2 regions of the Rahnella sp. PD12R genome follow, and region 2 is predicted to be linked to the other one. Evidence: predicted binding sites of a transcription regulator. Region 2 holds the regulator's gene; the other holds the start of a gene.
What was found. The regulator CRP, encoded in region 2, controls carbon source genes, mostly activating them, when cyclic AMP is high. The targets are predictions, from matches to a motif close to ATGTGANNNNNNTCACAT.
Positions count from the first base shown of each region.

Region 1 (7,078 bases), on a different contig from region 2:
CTGCACGGCAGTTGCAGCTACAGCGGCGTGCCGCGCCTGAAACAGCTGTGTTTCTACATCGAACAACAACTGCGTCAGGGCGTGAGCGTCGATGCGCTGGAGCCGGAATGGTTCGAGCTGCTCGACGAAATCGAAAATGTGAAACAGGCTGCGGTGGCATATTTGCCGAGGTAAAACCGCAAAAGAAAACGCCCGGTCATGCCGGGCGTTTTGGTTTCCGCAATCAGCGCATCAGAACCAGGTTTTCACCGCGCCGGTGACATCCCATTGTTCATTGACCAGCAATAACTGACGCCATTTGTCGAACGTGAGGCACGGATGGCAGATATCAAACACCAGCATATCGCCGACTTTCAGATCCGCATTTTCCGGAATCGACATAAACGCATGCTGATCCATCATCGCGTAAACCTTCCAGTCGTCAGGTGCAGGCACCACCGTGGTGTAACCGGCCTGCGTGGCACTGCGCGGACGGAAATGCCCGGCGGCCTTCGGATAACCGGCGTCATAACCTGCATCGCGCTTACCTAAGGCGATAATCGCCCTGCCCGGTTCCGGCAAAGACTGCACCGCCGCCCAGACCTGCAACGCGGGCTGTAAACTGCTGTTCATTTCACGCGCCACCGGATTGCTGGTTTGCATACGTTCCAGCGCCGCCTGATACGCGCCTACGTCGTGGGTGACGTAACAACCCGAACGCAAAATGATATCCAGCGTATAACGCTTTTGCGCATCCAGATGCGGATCTTCCCGCGTGAGTTCTTCCGCCACTACGTCAAACCAGGCCGAACCGGCACCGGTCAGAATCACCGTCGGTTCAGCGAATTCCCCGGCCTGCGCCAGCACTTCGGTGCGTGCCAGAACATGACGCAGAAAAGTGCGGATCACCGCTTCGTCGTTGCTGACTCCTTCATAAAGTTCGACGCCCACCAGCGCCAGCGATTGCGGCCAGCGCTTCACGGCGGCAAGTACATCGGCTTCCTGCTGATCTGTGCGGATCCCGGTGCGGCCGCCAGCAATCCCGTATTCAAACATGATCCGCAATCTGAGCTGCTGCCCCGCAAAATAGTGCCCGAGCGCGTCCACATTTTCGGCAGAATCCACAATGCAGGTGAAATCAAAATCAGGATCTTCGCGCAGCAGTCCGGCGATCATCGCCATATTACCTTTGCCGACCAGCTGATTCGCCATAATCACTTTGCGGACGCCGTGCTGAAATGCCGCGTTGACCTGCGGCGCGGTTGCCAGCGTGATGCCCCACGCGCCGTATTCCATTTGCAGCTGATACAGCTCGGGGCTCATGGTCGTTTTGCCGTGCGGCGCCAGTTTCAGGCGGTAGCGCTGGATAAATTCATGCATCCAGGAAAGATTGTGTTCGATTCTTTCTTCAAGCAGAACGGCGACCGGCAGGCTGACGTCTTCACGCAGAATATTCCAGCCCTGCGCACGGATATCGCCCGTCAGCGCACCGGCTTTCAGCGTTCCTAATCCTTTGGTTTGAGTTTCTACCGGCTGCGTCGAAAAATCAGTCTCTGACATGCGTGTTTTCTCATTGGCGAATGTCTCTAAAACCTAACGTAAAATCGCCGCAAATAAAATACAAAAACCGGCGCAGGCCAGGCCTGAACACCGGTTTTTTATACTGACTGTTTCAGCTCAGAGTTTTTGCGATAACTTAATGGTGGCGGCAATATTGCGTGCCGACTTGCGCAGATTGTCTGCGGCATTTTTCAGGGCCTCTTCCAGCGTACACACGCTGTAAAGCACGCTGAAAACGGCGTCCAGTCCGTGGCTGTAAACAACATCCACATCTTTGGTCAGGCTGCCTGCGATACCAATGACAGGTTTGTTATAACGCTTGGCGACCCGCGCGACGCCAATCGGCACTTTACCGTTGATGCTCTGACTGTCGATACGCCCTTCGCCGGTGATAACCAGCGTGGCGTCTTTCACCAGCGCATCAAGACCCAGCGCGTCCGTGACAATCTCAATGCCCTGACGAAGTTCAGCATGGCAGAATCCGAACAACGCCGCGCCCATTCCGCCCGCCGCGCCGGCCCCCGGAACATGTTCAACGTCAATGCCCAGATCCTGTTTGATCACCCGCGCATAATGATGCAGATAGCCATCGAGCTGTTCGATCATTTCCGGCGTCGCGCCTTTTTGCGGCCCGAAGATCGCAGAGGCGCCGTCTTTTCCGGTCAGCGGATTGGTGACGTCACAGGCCACTTCGAAGCGGCATTTTTTAATTCTGGGATCCAGTTCGCTGATATCGATATGGTGCAGTTTTTCTAGCTCGCCACCACCCTGACCAATTTGCTTGCCGTCTTTGGTCAGCAGTTTTGCGCCCAGCGCCTGCATCATGCCTGCCCCGCCATCATTGGTGGCGCTGCCGCCGATGCCAATAATGCAATGCTTCACGCCATGATCGAGCGCGGAATGGATCAGCTCGCCCGTGCCGAAAGAGGTGGTTTTCAGGGGATTACGCTGCGCGGCAGGCACACTTTCCAGCCCGCTGGCGGCCGCCATCTCAATGAAAGCGATTTTTTCATCCCCGGATAGCCCGAAGAAGGCTTCAAGCGGCGTGCCCAGCGGCCCGGTGACAGTCACCTTAACGACGCGGCCCCCGGTCGCCGCCACCATCGCTTCGACGGTGCCTTCGCCGCCATCAGCAACCGGCAGTTTGACGTACTCCGCCTCGGGGAAAATCTCACGGAAACCACTCTCGATGGCTTTTGCCACATCCAAAGCAGACAAACTTTCTTTGTATGAATCCGGTGCGATCACTATTTTCATAAAGTCATTACCTTCATAAACTGCACGCGCCGATGTGGAAAAGCGTCCTGTCAGTTTTGCATCCTGCCTGAAGGGAAACGCGGCCTGTTTGACGATTTTCGGCCACGTTGCCACCGCAGACTAACGGGTAACTTCAACCTTCGCTAAGGTTTCATAATAGCGTGCAATGGCGCTATGGTCAGATTGCCCGTGACCATCCGCTTTCAGTGCCTGCATCATTTCCATGACCAGCGAGGTCAGAGGCAACTGCGCGCCGACGCCATGAGAAGTGTCCAGCGCATTGGCTAAATCTTTGATATGCAAATCGATGCGGAACCCCGGTTTGAAGTTGCGATCCATCACCATCGGCGCTTTTGCTTCCAGAACTGTACTTCCCGCCAGACCGCCGCGAATCGCCTGGAAAACTAAATCAGGATCCACGCCCGCTTTGGTCGCCAGAACCAGCGCTTCGGACATTGCCGCAATGTTCAGCGCCACAATGACCTGATTCGCCAGTTTGGTGACGTTGCCTGCGCCGATATCACCGGTATGCACCACGGAACCGGCCATGGATTTCATGATTTCATAACATTTGTCGAAGACCGCTTTATCACCGCCGACCATGACAGACATAGTGCCGTCGATGGCTTTCGGTTCGCCGCCGGATACCGGCGCATCGAGCATCGCGATTTCTTTCGCGGCCAGCGCCTGGCTGATTTCACGGCTGGCCAGCGGTGCGATAGAACTCATGTCGATGAAAATCGTGCCCGGACGCGCGCCCTCAATCAGGCCATTTTCACCCAGCGCCACTTCTCTGACCTGCGGTGAATTCGGCAGCATGGTGATGATGACGTCAGAGAGCGCTGCGACGGCTTTCGGTGTTTCCGCGGACGTTGCGCCCAGTTTCACCACTTCGCCGACCGCGTCCTGATTACGGTCCATCACGACAACCTCATAACCTGCTTTCAGCAGGTTTTTGCTCATAGGCTTGCCCATGATGCCTAAACCAATAAAGCCAATTTTCATTCGGGTATCCTCTTTATATTGATGTGATGAGACCGGTTCACTTGGTGAAGCGATCGCACAGCGCCTGCGTACCAGCGCGGAAAACGCCTAAATCACTGCCGACGGCAACAAAGGTTGCGCCCCAGTCCAGATAGCGACGTGCGTCCGCTTCGACCGGTGCCAGAATGCCGCTGGCCTTGCCGTATGCTTTTGCACGTTCAAAAATGTGACGGATTGCCGCCTGAACTTCCGGGTGCCCGGCATTACCGAGATGTCCCATGGCCGCTGCCAGATCGCTCGGGCCGACAAAGATGCCGTCGATGCCGTCGACGGCCGCAATCGCATCAAGGTTGTCGACGCCTTGCTGACTTTCGATCTGCACCATCACCGCGATGTTGTCGTTAATACTGGTGAAATAATCCGGCACGGTGCCGAACATATTGCTGCGGTGAGAAACCGAAACGCCGCGGATCCCCGCTGGCGGATAACGGGTAGAGGCCACGGCGCGTTCAGCCTGTTCCTGCGTTTCAACGAACGGGATCAGGAAGTTGTAGAAACCGATATCCAGCAGGCGTTTGATGACGACCGGATCATTAAATTGCGGGCGCACAACCGGCGCACTGCGGCTGCCTTTCAGCGCCATCAGCTGCGGAACAAACGTCGTGACATCATTCGGCGCGTGTTCGCCATCAAGCAGCAGCCAGTCGAAACCCGCCACACCGAGCACTTCTGTGGAGATCGGGTTGCACAGTGCTGACCAGCAGCCAATCAGGGTTTTCCCTTGCAATAAGTCCTGGCGGAACCGGTTTGGAATCATTTGATTACTCATCTCTAACCTCGTTATGGAGCGGGAGCCGGAGTGCCCGGAAAACCCGCCATCGCAATTTACTGTTTTCGAGTTTCAGACGTTTAGGTTCAGCCGCATCGGGCCGGAGCTGAACTCTCATGTTGTACATCACACTATTTATGCAGAATTCTTCGCAGGAAAAAATTCAGTTTTGGAATACTGTTTTATTTTTATACTTTCTATTATTCCCTGCGAAAAAAACTTATATCGCACCCGCATTTCGTGCATTTATCCTTGCGTAAAATTAACTCCCAAGGTGTTCCAAAATGCTTCCGGAGAGCCAATACAGTATAAAAAACAGGGCTCAAAATAACACTGTGCAATCGCACAAGAATGAACGATGTTATTGTGACTATTCTTTTGCATCCACACATCAGCGTGGGAGGAGAATCACAGATTGTGAAAACCTGATATCCCTGCAAAACAAAGGGTGATGTTCATCACATTTAATCTGTCACCTGCCCCACAGAATGACGCTCTGCGGGCAAAAAGCTAGTCAGTTGCACAATGAGCTTCCGCCATCAGTCCTTTATAATGAACTCCCTCTTCCGTACGGACAGCAAGAGTGTCAGCGTAACGTTCAGAGAATTACCTGAAGCCTTCTTTCGGGATATTTAATAAAGCGGAGACAGTTATGTCACGTAATAAAGATAAAGAACATGCTACCGAAGCGCTTTTTATAAAGGTTCACGAAAGCGATAACGTCGCTATTATTGTTAATGACAATGGTTTAAAGGCCGGCACCCGATTTTCTAACGGTCTGGAATTAATTGAGCATATCCCGCAAGGCCACAAAGTGGCTTTAACCCCTATTGCGAAAGGCGGCGATATAATTCGTTATGGTGAAGTCATTGGATATGCCGTTCGGGATATTGCGCAAGGCGGCTGGATTGATGAATCCCTGGTAGAGCTGCCGGTTGCGCCGGAACTCAACAGCCTCCCGCTGGCGACACGCGTCCCGCAACCGTTGCCGCCGCTGGAAGGTTACACCTTTGAAGGTTATCGCAATGCCGACGGCAGCGTCGGCACGAAGAACCTTCTGGGGATCACCACCAGCGTTCACTGCGTGGCGGGCGTGGTGGATTACGTGGTGAAAATCATCGAGCGTGATTTATTGCCCAAATTCCCCAATGTTGACGGCGTTGTCGCGCTCAATCACCTTTACGGCTGCGGCGTGGCAATCAACGCGCCTGCGGCCATTGTGCCGATCCGCACTATCCACAATCTGGCGCTGAACCCGAATTTTGGTGGGGAAGTGATGGTGGTCGGGCTGGGTTGCGAAAAATTGCAGCCGGAACGGCTGCTGGAAGGTACGCCGGACGTGCAGGCGATTTCGCTCGATGACACCCACATCGTGCGTTTGCAGGATGAACAGCACGTCGGCTTCCAGTCGATGGTGGACGATATTCTCACCGTCGCGCAGTTCCATCTGGAACGCCTGAACCGCCGCCAGCGCGAAACCTGCCCGGCATCAGATCTGGTCGTCGGCACACAATGTGGCGGCAGCGACGCGTTCTCCGGCGTCACGGCGAATCCGGCAGTCGGTTTTGCATCTGACCTGCTGGTGCGCTGCGGTGCAACCGTGATGTTCTCCGAAGTCACCGAAGTCCGCGACGCCATTCATCTGCTGACACCGCGCGCGGCTGACGGGGATGTCGGTAAACGCCTGCTGGAAGAAATGGCCTGGTACGATAATTACCTGTCGATGGGCCAGACCGATCGCAGCGCCAACCCGTCGCCGGGCAACAAAAAAGGCGGTCTGGCGAACGTGGTCGAAAAAGCGCTCGGCTCGATTGCCAAATCCGGCACCAGCGCTATCTCGGAAGTTCTGTCACCCGGACAGCGTCCGACGAAAAAAGGCCTGATCTACGCCGCCACACCTGCCAGCGATTTTGTTTGCGGGACGCAGCAAGTGGCGTCAGGTATTACCGTGCAGGTGTTCACCACCGGTCGCGGTACGCCCTACGGCCTGCTGGCGGTTCCGGTCATTAAGATGGCAACGCGCACCACGCTGGCAAACCGCTGGCATGACCTGATGGACATCAACGCAGGCACGATTGCCACCGGTGATGCCACCATCGAAGACGTCGGCTGGGAGTTGTTCCGCTTTATTCTGGATATCGCCAGCGGCCATAAGAAAACCTGGTCAGACACCTGGGGTATCCACAATGCCCTCGCCGTATTCAACCCGGCACCGGTAACCTGAGTTTTAGGGTTTCGGGAAGATTTTACCCATCAGTTTTCTGGTGGGTAAAATTTTATTGCCTTTCAAAACATCAATTCTTATTAAGTGTTTATCCCTTTGTGATCTTCCTCTCGGTTACTTCTGCCAGACAAGTTTACCTTTGCCTGAATTTTAATAATCAATTGATTTAATTGTATTTATTTCAATTATGAGTATTTAAAAACTCTATCATTCTATCAATGATTCCATCAGTTAAAGGACTAACA
Region 1 is NZ_JAHTMS010000004.1:2,507-9,584, reverse strand. Features, by position in the region: gene barA (two-component sensor histidine kinase BarA) at 1-174, shown strand, start outside; gene KWG64_RS09325 (amino acid deaminase) at 232-1,539, opposite strand; gene KWG64_RS09320 (glycerate kinase) at 1,657-2,796, opposite strand; gene garR (2-hydroxy-3-oxopropionate reductase) at 2,917-3,855, opposite strand; gene garL (2-dehydro-3-deoxyglucarate aldolase) at 3,839-4,609, opposite strand; gene garD (galactarate dehydratase) at 5,262-6,833, shown strand.
Region 1: the regulator CRP is predicted to act here: its motif matches at 5,056-5,073, upstream of garD (galactarate dehydratase).

Region 2 (10,541 bases):
GTTCCAGGACATCTATCCGTGGGCGGGCAAGTTCCGCGAAATCGATATTTATAAAGACGATACGCAGTTTTGCCATTTCGGATACATCGAAAATGAAGGCAACGCGCTGATGCAGGAACTCGAAGAAGAGGCGTTTCTGGTCGGATTGCCGCCCGATAATCTGGCAGAACGGCTGGCGCACTATTACACCGGCCTGAACCTGCTGCATCCGTTCCGGGAAGGTAACGGGCGCGCGCTGAGAATATTCATCGAGCAGCTGGTTATCCACGCCGGTTATGACATTGAGTGGGCCAACGTCGGGCGCGAGCGCTGGCTGGCCGCCAACAAAACAGCGGTGTTTGGCGATGAAACTGAACTGGTGGCGATTTTTAATCAGGTGATCAGTGAAATCGATGATGCACATTAGCCGGCGCACTTTGACCAACAAAAAGGCTGAAGCCCGCACGTAAAAATGCGTAGAATTGCCCGGTAAATTTTCGACTTTACCGGGACTGACCATGCTGCTGCTGATCGACAACTACGACTCGTTTACCTACAACCTCTACCAGTATTTTTGCGAGCTGGGGGCAGAGGTCAGCGTGGTGCGTAACGATCAGCTGACGATTGCGTATATCGAACAGCTTTCCCCGTCACATCTGGTGATTTCGCCCGGCCCGTGTACGCCGGATCAGGCGGGGATTTCCCTGCAAGCCATCACCCATTTTGCCGGTAAACTGCCGGTTCTCGGCGTCTGCCTCGGGCATCAGGCAATGGCGCAGGCGTTTGGTGCAAAGATTGTCCGCGCCCGCCAGGCCATTCACGGCAAAACCTCTCCCATCCGCCATACCGGCAGCAGCGTTTTTAGCGGGCTGAATAATCCGCTGACGGTGACGCGCTACCATTCGCTGGTGATTGCGCCCGAAACGCTGCCCGATTGCTTTGACGTCACCGCGTGGACTGAGCGTGAGGGCCAGCGCGACGAAATCATGGGCATCATGCACAAAACGCTGCCGCTGCACGGTGTTCAGTTCCATCCGGAAAGCATTCTCAGTGAGCAGGGGCATCAGCTTCTGGATAATTTCCTTAAAATCTAAACACTTAATTGCACGGTAAAAATTACTTACGCGACAGGGGCGATTTCCGTTTGCCTGCGTGTGATTTTTTATGCATATTTTGTGATTATATTTTCACATTCATTGCGGCTGTGAATTCCAGTTCATCGTAACAACTCACTGGTAAAAATCAGAAAGGGAGAAGGGTTATGGCAGAAAAAGCAGCGGTAGATCGGGGTACGTTCGATAAAGTGATTTTGCCGGTTTATTCACCCGCGAAATTTATTCCGGTGAAAGGCAAAGGCAGTCGCGTGTGGGATCAGCAGGGCACCGAATACGTGGATTTCGCGGGTGGGATCGCGGTGACTGCGCTGGGCCATTGCCATCCGGCGCTGGTGAAAGCGTTACACGATCAGGGCGAAACCCTGTGGCATGTGAGTAACGTGTTCACCAACGAACCGGCGCTGCGACTGGCACAGAAGCTGATCGACGCGACCTTTGCTGACCGCGTATTTTTTGCCAACTCCGGCGCAGAAGCCAACGAAGCCGCATTCAAACTTGCGCGCTATTACGCTTCGCATCGCCACAGCCCGTACAAAAGCAAGATTATCGCTTTCCATAACGCCTTCCATGGCCGCACGTTGTTTACCGTTTCCGTGGGTGGCCAGCCAAAATATTCCGACGGCTTTGGCCCGAAACCGGCTGACATCGTGCATGTGCCGTTCAACGATCTGGACGCGGTAAAAGCGGTGATCGACGACCATACCTGCGCCATTGTCGTGGAGCCGGTTCAGGGTGAAGGCGGTGTAATGCCCGCCACTCAGGAATTCCTGCAAGGGCTGCGCGAGCTTTGCGACAAACATCAGGCGCTGCTGGTGCTCGATGAAGTGCAGAGCGGCATGGGCCGTAGCGGTAAGCTGTTCAGCTATATGCATTACGGCGTGACGCCGGACATTCTGACCACGGCGAAAGCCCTGGGCGGTGGTTTCCCGGTTAGCGCCATGCTGGCAACGGAAGACGTTGCATCGGTGATGGAACCGGGCAAACACGGCACCACCTACGGCGGCAACCCGCTGGCCTGCGCCGTCGCCGAAGCCGCGCTGGATATCATTAATACACCTGAAGTGCTGGCCGGTATTAACGAACGCCGCGAGAAATTCATCAGCGCGCTGGATGCCATCAACCAGAAATATTCTGTCTTCAGCGAATTCCGCGGCCAGGGGTTGCTGATTGGCGCCGAGCTGTCGGACGCCTTCAAAAACCGCGCCGGAGAGTTTCATGCCGCCGCCGCTGAGTTCGGGTTGATGATGCTGGTGGCGGGCCCGAATGTGATGCGGTTTGCACCATCACTGGTTATCGACTTCGCGGATATTGAAGAAGGGATGGGGCGCTTTGAGAAAGCTGTGGCAAAAGTTACAGGGGTTTAGGCTTTAGCAGCCGGCTTTATTTAAAAAAATATATAGATCGAGAATATTTCGGTTTTTCACTCACCGTGAGGGTTATGACCGAGAATATTTCGGTTTTTCATGTGCGGTGATCGCTCAGCGGCTCGCGCCGAAACCGACCAAGAGAGGGAAGTGCTTTCCCTCTCTTGGATCTCTCCCCGCTTTTTCAAACAAGCGCTGCCGCTGGCTGGCTATGTTTCAGGAGCCACATCTATTGCCGCAAAATCCCGCCGCTGCGCGGTTCCTTCCAGTCGGATTACAAACCGCGCGAAAAGATACGCGGTTTTCCACCTCTCCTTTCAGCGTGATTTTTGAAAGCGGCCAGAGGCTGACCCCAATTCAAAATCATGCCGGTTTTAATCTTTTACAAAGGCAATCTGGCGCACTCAAAATCCAGCTGAACGGAGCGGCTTCGAGACCAGAGGCTCGAAGACCGAGTGAAGGCAGCACGAAGTGCCTGGATTTGCGCCACACGCGGATGTTCCAGAATATGTCCATCGATCCAGCGAAAGCGCTTATTGAAAAAAAAGCGTGGGAGATCAAAGAGGGAGGCGCTTTCCTCCCTCTTTGTCGGTTTCGGCGCAGCGGGTTAAGTGATCACCGTACGTGAGAAACCGAAACCTTCTCGATCCAGCCCTCACGGCAAGTGAAACCCAACCCTCAAACAGGGGATATAAAAGGGGATCTCCCCTTTTACGCCCGCCGCGTCAGCCAGATCCCGTGGTGTGGTCTCTGCTTCCACGCCAGTGACGAAATGGTATGCATCACACTCAGGTGCGAAATCATCCTCCGCAGATGGCGCTCCATTTCGGTCAGCGGCATATCCGGGTGCAGCTCCGGCGCATTAAACAAGGTGTTCTCACTACCAGGCCCGTCGTAAAGCAACCGCTGCTGGCAGCTTTGCAGCGCGATTTCGCAGGTCTGCAAATACTCCGTCGCCAGCTTTTCCGGCAGCATGTAATGCTCGCGCGCGAGAATGGTCATCGCGTTGATGTGCTCAACGACAAACTGACTGTGCGTGACCCACAAACGCATATCCGCCAGATAATGCGAGTTAAAACCCGGTTCCTGCATCGCCTGGCTCAGCGAGGTGAACAGCTTGTTGTGCGCCTGATTGACCTGCATACGGGTGTACGCAAGTTGAGAGGCGTCGGGATTTTCTTGCAGAATCAGCCGGATGGCGTCCTGATAGGTTTCCAGCGCCTGATGGGCGTTCTGGCGCATCAGGCCACTTTGCCATTGCGGCCACAGCCAGATGCTGCCGCCGAAGGCCAGCGCGCAACCGATCAGCGTATCAATCAGGCGCGGCACCAGAAAATGGATGCCGTTCATCGCCAGCAATTGCAACGTATAAACTGCGGTCACCGTCATACCGATGACCGCCAGACCGTAGTTCTTGCGCAGCACGGTATACGACACCAGCGTGATGACCAGCATGCAAATCAGCGTGATGCCTTCCGGCAATTCCAGCCTCAGTAATCCGGCGGCAATCAGCAGACCGGCCAGCGTGCCGAGTGCACGGTGCTGGATACGCACACGCGTGGCGTTATAACCGTTCTGGCTGACCAGCATGATGGTCAGCAAAATCCAGTACGGCTTGGGCAGATTGAAGAAAAGCCCGAGGCTGCTACCGATCGCCAGAATCAGCCCGAGGCGCGCGGCATTGCGCAGGGCGGAGGATTTAAAGGACAGGTAGCTTTTCACCGCAGGCCAGAAAGGCAGGCGCGGCTGGGAGTTCATCAGATCGCGGCGGTACAGCGGGCGTTGCGTCCGCAGCAGTCGCGCGATACGGCTGAAATGGTAATAACAGAACTGGCCGACCGGATTCTGCGGGTTCTGCGCCGCGATTTTTTCCAGCGCCGCCAGCTCATTCGCCATGGTGAAGCGTTCGGAAAGGCGATGGTAGAGAATATCGTCCGCAATCACGCGCAGACGGGCGGAAATCACCTGCGCATTCCGGCGGATCACCGCTTCGGCGTGGCTTTCTTCCACCAGTTTTTGCACTTCTTCCGGCTGATGCAGGCTGACCGTAATGTGCTCCTGCAAATCGAGCGCCACCTGAAAACGCTGGAACAACCGTTTGTGGTGATGATGATGTCCATGCTGCGGCAGCATGTGCAGTTGCTGATACAACAACGCAATCAGGTCGATAACCTGCTGCTGGCGTTTGAGCAGCGGCGGAAGTGCAGTTTCCGGATCGGTATGTTGCGTCAGCAGGCTGTACTTGGCTTCGAAATAATCGGCCAGTTGCAAATACAGCTGGCTGAGCGTTTCGCGCATCGGTTGTTCTTCGGAAATACGGAACCACGCCCAGTTAAACAGCCCGTACCAGGCGGTGCCGGCGGCAAAAAGCGCGGGTGCCTGCCACATTGGCCTCACGCCGACCATACTCAGCGTAAAGATGGTGGCCACCAGCGCGCCGGGCAACAGGCGCGCATGCAGCGGACTGATTTCACCGGTGACGCCGAGCAGCAAAGCCAGCGTTAACATGATGAGCGGCAGAGGAATGTGCCAGTTTTCGAGCATCACCTGTAAAAGGATACTGCTGACGGCAAACAGCGAACCGCCGATAATCAGGCGTTTGAAAAAGCGTTTGTGCGGGGTATCAAGGCCGGCGACGTTGCAGCAGGCCGGGCACAGGGAAAACAGCAGGCCCATTTGCAGATTGCCAAACAGCCAGCAAATACCGACAGGCAGGCACAACACCAGCGTCTGGCGCAGCGCGTAGTTAACTTCGGGATGATAGAACAGTCTTCGCCATAGCGTCATGGGTAAAGCTTAGCCCATAAAAAAGGCGCGACAGTAAGCTGTCGCGCCAATTCCTGAGGGATTAACGTGTGCCGTAAACGACAATCGTTTTACCGTGTGCGGAGATCAGGCTCTGATCTTCCAGCATTTTGAGAATACGTCCGACTGTTTCACGTGAACAACCGACGATTTGGCCGATTTCCTGACGGGTGATCTTGATTTGCATCCCGTCCGGATGGGTCATTGCATCAGGCTGTTTAGCCAGATTAAGCAAAGTTTGCGCGATACGGCCTGTTACGTCGAGGAAGGCAAGGTTGCCGACTTTCTCTGACGTCACTTGCAGACGGTTTGCCATCTGCGCGGAAAGACGCATCAGAATATCCGGGTTTACCTGAATCAGCTGGCGGAATTTTTTATAAGAAATTTCAGCCACTTCGCAGGCAGTTTTAGCACGAACCCAGGCACTGCGTTCCTGCCCTTCTTCGAAGAGTCCCAGCTCGCCGATGAAGTCACCTTGGTTAAGGTATGACAGTATCATTTCTTTGCCTTCTTCATCTTTAATCAGGACGGCAACCGACCCTTTCACGATGTAGTACAGCGTTTCGGCTTTTTCACCTTGGTGAATCAGCGTACTTTTAGAAGGATACTTATGTATATGACAGTGAGACAGGAACCATTCGAGAGTCGGGTCTGTTTGTGGCTTGCCGAGAACCATTTGCTATTATCCTCTGTTGTTATCGCTGCCCAAAATCACAGGGCTCAGAGTTCCCTGTACGGCACTTACTTTAAAAAGCGCCCTTTCAGCATATAACTCCCCAGAAATGCTGCAAGCGGATGTCGGAGTGAAACAGCCTGATTATTGCTGTTAACACCGTGGGTTCTGTTCTTAAACCGCAAAAACCGTCACCGCAATTTACTGGAAAGTATGTTTCGGCTTTGTTTGTAACACAGGTTTGCAATGCTGTCTTCTGTTGTCTCGCTTCAGCATGATGGCGATCGGGTTACGTTGCCAGTTTTTGGGTGAAAGGGTAGTCTGAGGGGAAAATTTGACGAATTTATCCACCGGGAGAAGAGCACATGCACGCACGCGTAAAATGGGTAGAAGGGCTGACGTTTTTAGGTGAGTCAGCGTCGGGCCATCAGATCACAATGGACGGTAATGCGGGCGACAAAGCCCCGAGCCCGATGGAAATGTTGCTGATGTCGGCGGGCGGTTGCAGCGCGATTGATGTGGTGTCTATTTTGCAAAAAGGCCGTAACGACGTGCGTGACTGCGAAGTGAAACTGACGTCTCAGCGCCGCGAAGAAGCACCGCGTCTGTTCACGCACATCAACCTGCATTTCATCGTCACCGGCAAAGACCTGACGGATAAAATTGTGGAACGCGCGGTCAGCCTGTCTGCGGAAAAATATTGCTCTGTATCCCTGATGCTGGGCAAAGCCGCGACGATCACCCACAGTTTTGAAGTCGTGAACGCCGAATAAGTCACGACCAGCGATACGACTGGCACTGACTTCGCAGTAAATCCAGAAATCGCCGCGCAGCAAATGTCAGCGGCGATTTCTGCGAATAGAGTACGCAATATTCCGCTTCCGGCAGCGTATCGATATTGAGCAGGCAAAGTCTTTCCTGCAAGCCGAACGGCGCGCGCATCGCCTTCGCCACAATCGTCAGATAATCCGACTGCAACACCATATTCAGCCCGCACACCACCGAATCCGTTCTTACCGGCGTTTCACCGGCTGGCGCATTAAAGCCGTTCATCGAAAGCTGAATCTGCTGGTAGTAACCCATATCCGTTTCCGGCAACACCCAGCGCGCGCCCTGTAATTCTTCGAGCGTGGTGGCACCTGCCAGCGGATGCCCTTGCCGCGCAATCACGCCAAACGGCGCGCTAAACAGCGGTTCACGCACCAAATCTTCCAGCGGAAAACCCGGCCCGGCGGTCCCGACGGCAAAATCGAGTTTCCCTTCACGCAGCGCCGGTAACAGCGTCGAAAGCTGGCCTTCCTTAATCAGCAGTTTGGACTGGGGAAACTGCGTTTTGAATGCTTCATTGAGAGCCGGAAACACCGTCAGCGCCAGCAGTGATGAAAACCCGATAGCCACCGAACCCTGCGAATACTGATTGATCTGCCGGATCTCATCCGCCGCGCGTTCAAGTTCTTCGAGAATAAACTGCATGCGCTGCGCAAAGGCGCGGCCGGTTTCCGTCAGCGCCATGCCCTGATTGCCGCGCACGATAAGCTGAGTTTCAAGCGTTTGTTCCAGTTCCCGCAAGGTTCTGCTGACGGCGGGCTGCGACTGATTCATCGCCCGCGCCGCGCCGCGAATGCTGCCGCTGCGGATAACCTGCTGGAAAACCTTGAGTTGCTGCAATTTCGGTAAATAACGCATGTCGCCTCGCTTGAAAGCCCTATCAGTAAAAAGCATCACCTACCCAAAAATTGCATCTTATGGCAAACCTGTAAAGCTGATAGCTTCAGATTTGGAATAAATAATGTGTTGTTATTCAGTTGATTACGTGATGCATGTCGCATTTTACTATTCGCCCGACAGTGAGAACTTCTGACGCGGTGATAACAAAAAGGGATATCCGCTATGAAAAGTCGTTCCCTGATGATCTTCCTGCTGTTCGTCGGTTATGCGGTGGTGTATATCGACAAAACGGTGATGGGGTTCGCGCTGTTGCCGATTGAGCGGGAATTTAACCTGCAACCGGAGCAGCTGGGTTACATCACAGGCATTTTCTTCCTGGCCTATTCGCTGTTTCAAATTCCTGCTGGCTGGCTGAATGACCGATTCGGCTACAAGAAAGTACTCGGTATCTCGCTGTTTTTGCTCGGCGGGTTCGCGCTCTGCTTCGGTTTGCTGGGATTCGGCCTCGGTTTACTGGTGACGTTTCGCTTTCTTTCCGGCGTCGGGCATTCCGGTTATCCGTGTTCCTGCGCCAAAGCGGTGGTCTCGAATTTTGATGTCGGGCAGCGCACTTTCGCGCAGTCCGTATTGCTGTCATCCGCCGGTCTGGCGATGACCGCCGGGCCGCTGATTGCGGTGTACGCACTCGATACGCTCGGCTGGCGCGGCTCTTTCTCCATTCTCGGCCTGCTGGCGTTTGCGATTGCCGTCGCGATTATCATTTTTGTGCCGAATCCCCCGAAAGCAGAAGCCCGCACCGGCGTGGCGACCGGCTACCGTGAACTGCTGAAAAACCCGATTGTCGTGCTGCTGTTCGTATCCATTTTCTGCATCAACATTCCGTCCTACGGCCTGATGGCGTGGCTGCCTAAATATCTGGTGCAACAGCGCGGAATGTCGCTGGACGTTTCCGGGCTGGTGGTCGCCACCGGCGGAATGGGGATCTGGATTTCCTCTCTCGCGACCGGTTGGCTGGTCGGCCGTTATATGCAGGGCAAAGAGCCGAAAGTGATTTTTTGCAGCGCACTGCTCAGCGCGCTGTGCATCTGGCTGGTTTACACCTCCGCGTCGGCGGTGACCGCCGGGCTGTTCCTGTTCCTCGGCTACATCTTCCTGATGGCGGCGTTTGTCACGGTGTTTACGCTGCCGATGAAACGCCTGCCGCCGGAAGTGATGGGTGCCGCAATGGGGGTTATCAATACCGGCGGAACGCTCGGCGGATTCGTGGCGCCGATTGCGATGGGCTATCTGATCACCGTGACGCACGGGTATTTTTCGACATTTGTTTTTCTGGCGCTGGCGATGGTGGTTGCCGGGCTGGCCATTTTGCCGCTGACCCTGAAACCGCGCGCAGCGTTGCGCGACGTGGCATAACTGAGGAGAAGTCTGATGACATTTAATTTTGAAGCGATGCTGGCGGAAGTCAAAGCGGACGTTGTGCGCTGGCGCAGACATATTCATGCGCATCCTGAGCTGTCATTTCAGGAGCATAAAACGGCGGATTATATCGCGGAACAGCTGGAAAGTTTCGGCGGCCTGACTCTGACGCGGCTGACACCTAACAGCGTGGTTGCCGATCTCAAAGGCGCTTATCCGGGGCCGACGTATGCGCTGCGGGCGGATATCGACGCCTTGCCGATTCAGGAAGAAAACGACGAGCCGTTCAGTTCGACGGTGCCGGGCGTCATGCACGCCTGCGGCCATGACGCGCACACCGCGATGTTACTGGGTGCGGCGAAAGTGCTGACGCAGTGTCAGTCCGCGCTGCACGGCTCGGTGCGGTTTATCTTCCAGCACGCGGAAGAATTACCGCCGGGCGGCGCACAGGAACTGGTGGATTTAGGCGTACTCGACGGCGTGGAGAAAATCTTCGGTCTGCACGTTATGCCGAATTCTCCGACGGGTGAGGTTGGCCTGAAAGAGGGCGTGTTCTGCGCGTCCACCGATAACTTCGACATCACGATTACCGGCAAAGGCGGGCACGGTTCGATGCCGCATTTGTGCATTGATCCGGTGGTGATTGGCGCGGAAGTGGTGACGGCGCTGCAAAACGTCGTGGCGCGCCGCATCGATCCGCTTCAGGTGCCGGTGCTGACCATCGCCACCTTCCAGAGCGGGGAGAGTTATAACGTCATTCCGGAACGCGTGAAACTCGCCGGAACATTGCGGACCCATCACAGCAGCGTGCGCGAGCAGGTTCCGCAGCTGATGGAACAGATAATTTCGGGGATCACGGCGGCGCACGGTGCGCAGTATGAACTGCGCTGGACGCGGGGTTATGTGAATGGCGATAACCACCCCGACGCCTGTGCGATTGCGCGTCAGGTGATTGCTAATACGCTCGGCGGGAATGCGCTGCGGGAAGTGACCCAGCCGCTGTTTGGTGGCGAAGATTTCTCTTCTTATCAGCAAAAAGTGCCGGGCTGTTTCCTGTTTATCGGCAGCGGTAACGAGAAAATTGGCGCGACTTATGGCGTGCATAACCCGCGCTTCCGGCTGGACGAAGAGGCATTGCAGATTGGCGTGAAATTACACGTCGGATTCATTCAGCAGTTGCTGATGAACGACGCCTGATTTCACTTACTCGATTTTCTTCCCTTCCATCAGGCGCTGCACCAGCGGCGCCATAATCAACTCCATTGCCAGCCCCATTTTGCCGCCCGGCACCACCAGCGTTTTGATGTGCGAGATAAACGAGCCCTGCAACATTGCCAGCAGATACGGGAAATCAATGTCGTCCAGCCCCTGAAAATGAATCACCACGAAGCTTTCATCCAGCGAAGGAATGGCTTTCGCGGCAAACGGGTTGGAGGTGTCGATGGTCGGCACGCGCTGGAAGTTAATGTGTGTGCGGGAAAACTGCGGCGTGATGTAGTTGATGTAGTCATCCATCGAGCG
Region 2 is NZ_JAHTMS010000005.1:374,390-384,930, forward strand. Features, by position in the region: gene KWG64_RS12775 (putative adenosine monophosphate-protein transferase Fic) at 1-406, shown strand, start outside; gene KWG64_RS12780 (aminodeoxychorismate synthase component II) at 498-1,073, shown strand; gene KWG64_RS12785 (aspartate aminotransferase family protein) at 1,241-2,458, shown strand; gene KWG64_RS12790 (hypothetical protein) at 2,691-3,086, shown strand; gene KWG64_RS12795 (YccS/YhfK family putative transporter) at 3,170-5,245, opposite strand; gene crp (cAMP-activated global transcriptional regulator CRP) at 5,307-5,939, opposite strand; gene KWG64_RS12805 (OsmC family protein) at 6,302-6,709, shown strand; gene KWG64_RS12810 (LysR substrate-binding domain-containing protein) at 6,711-7,622, opposite strand; gene KWG64_RS12815 (MFS transporter) at 7,827-9,017, shown strand; gene KWG64_RS12820 (M20 family metallopeptidase) at 9,033-10,217, shown strand; gene KWG64_RS12825 (phosphoribulokinase) at 10,224-10,541, opposite strand, start outside.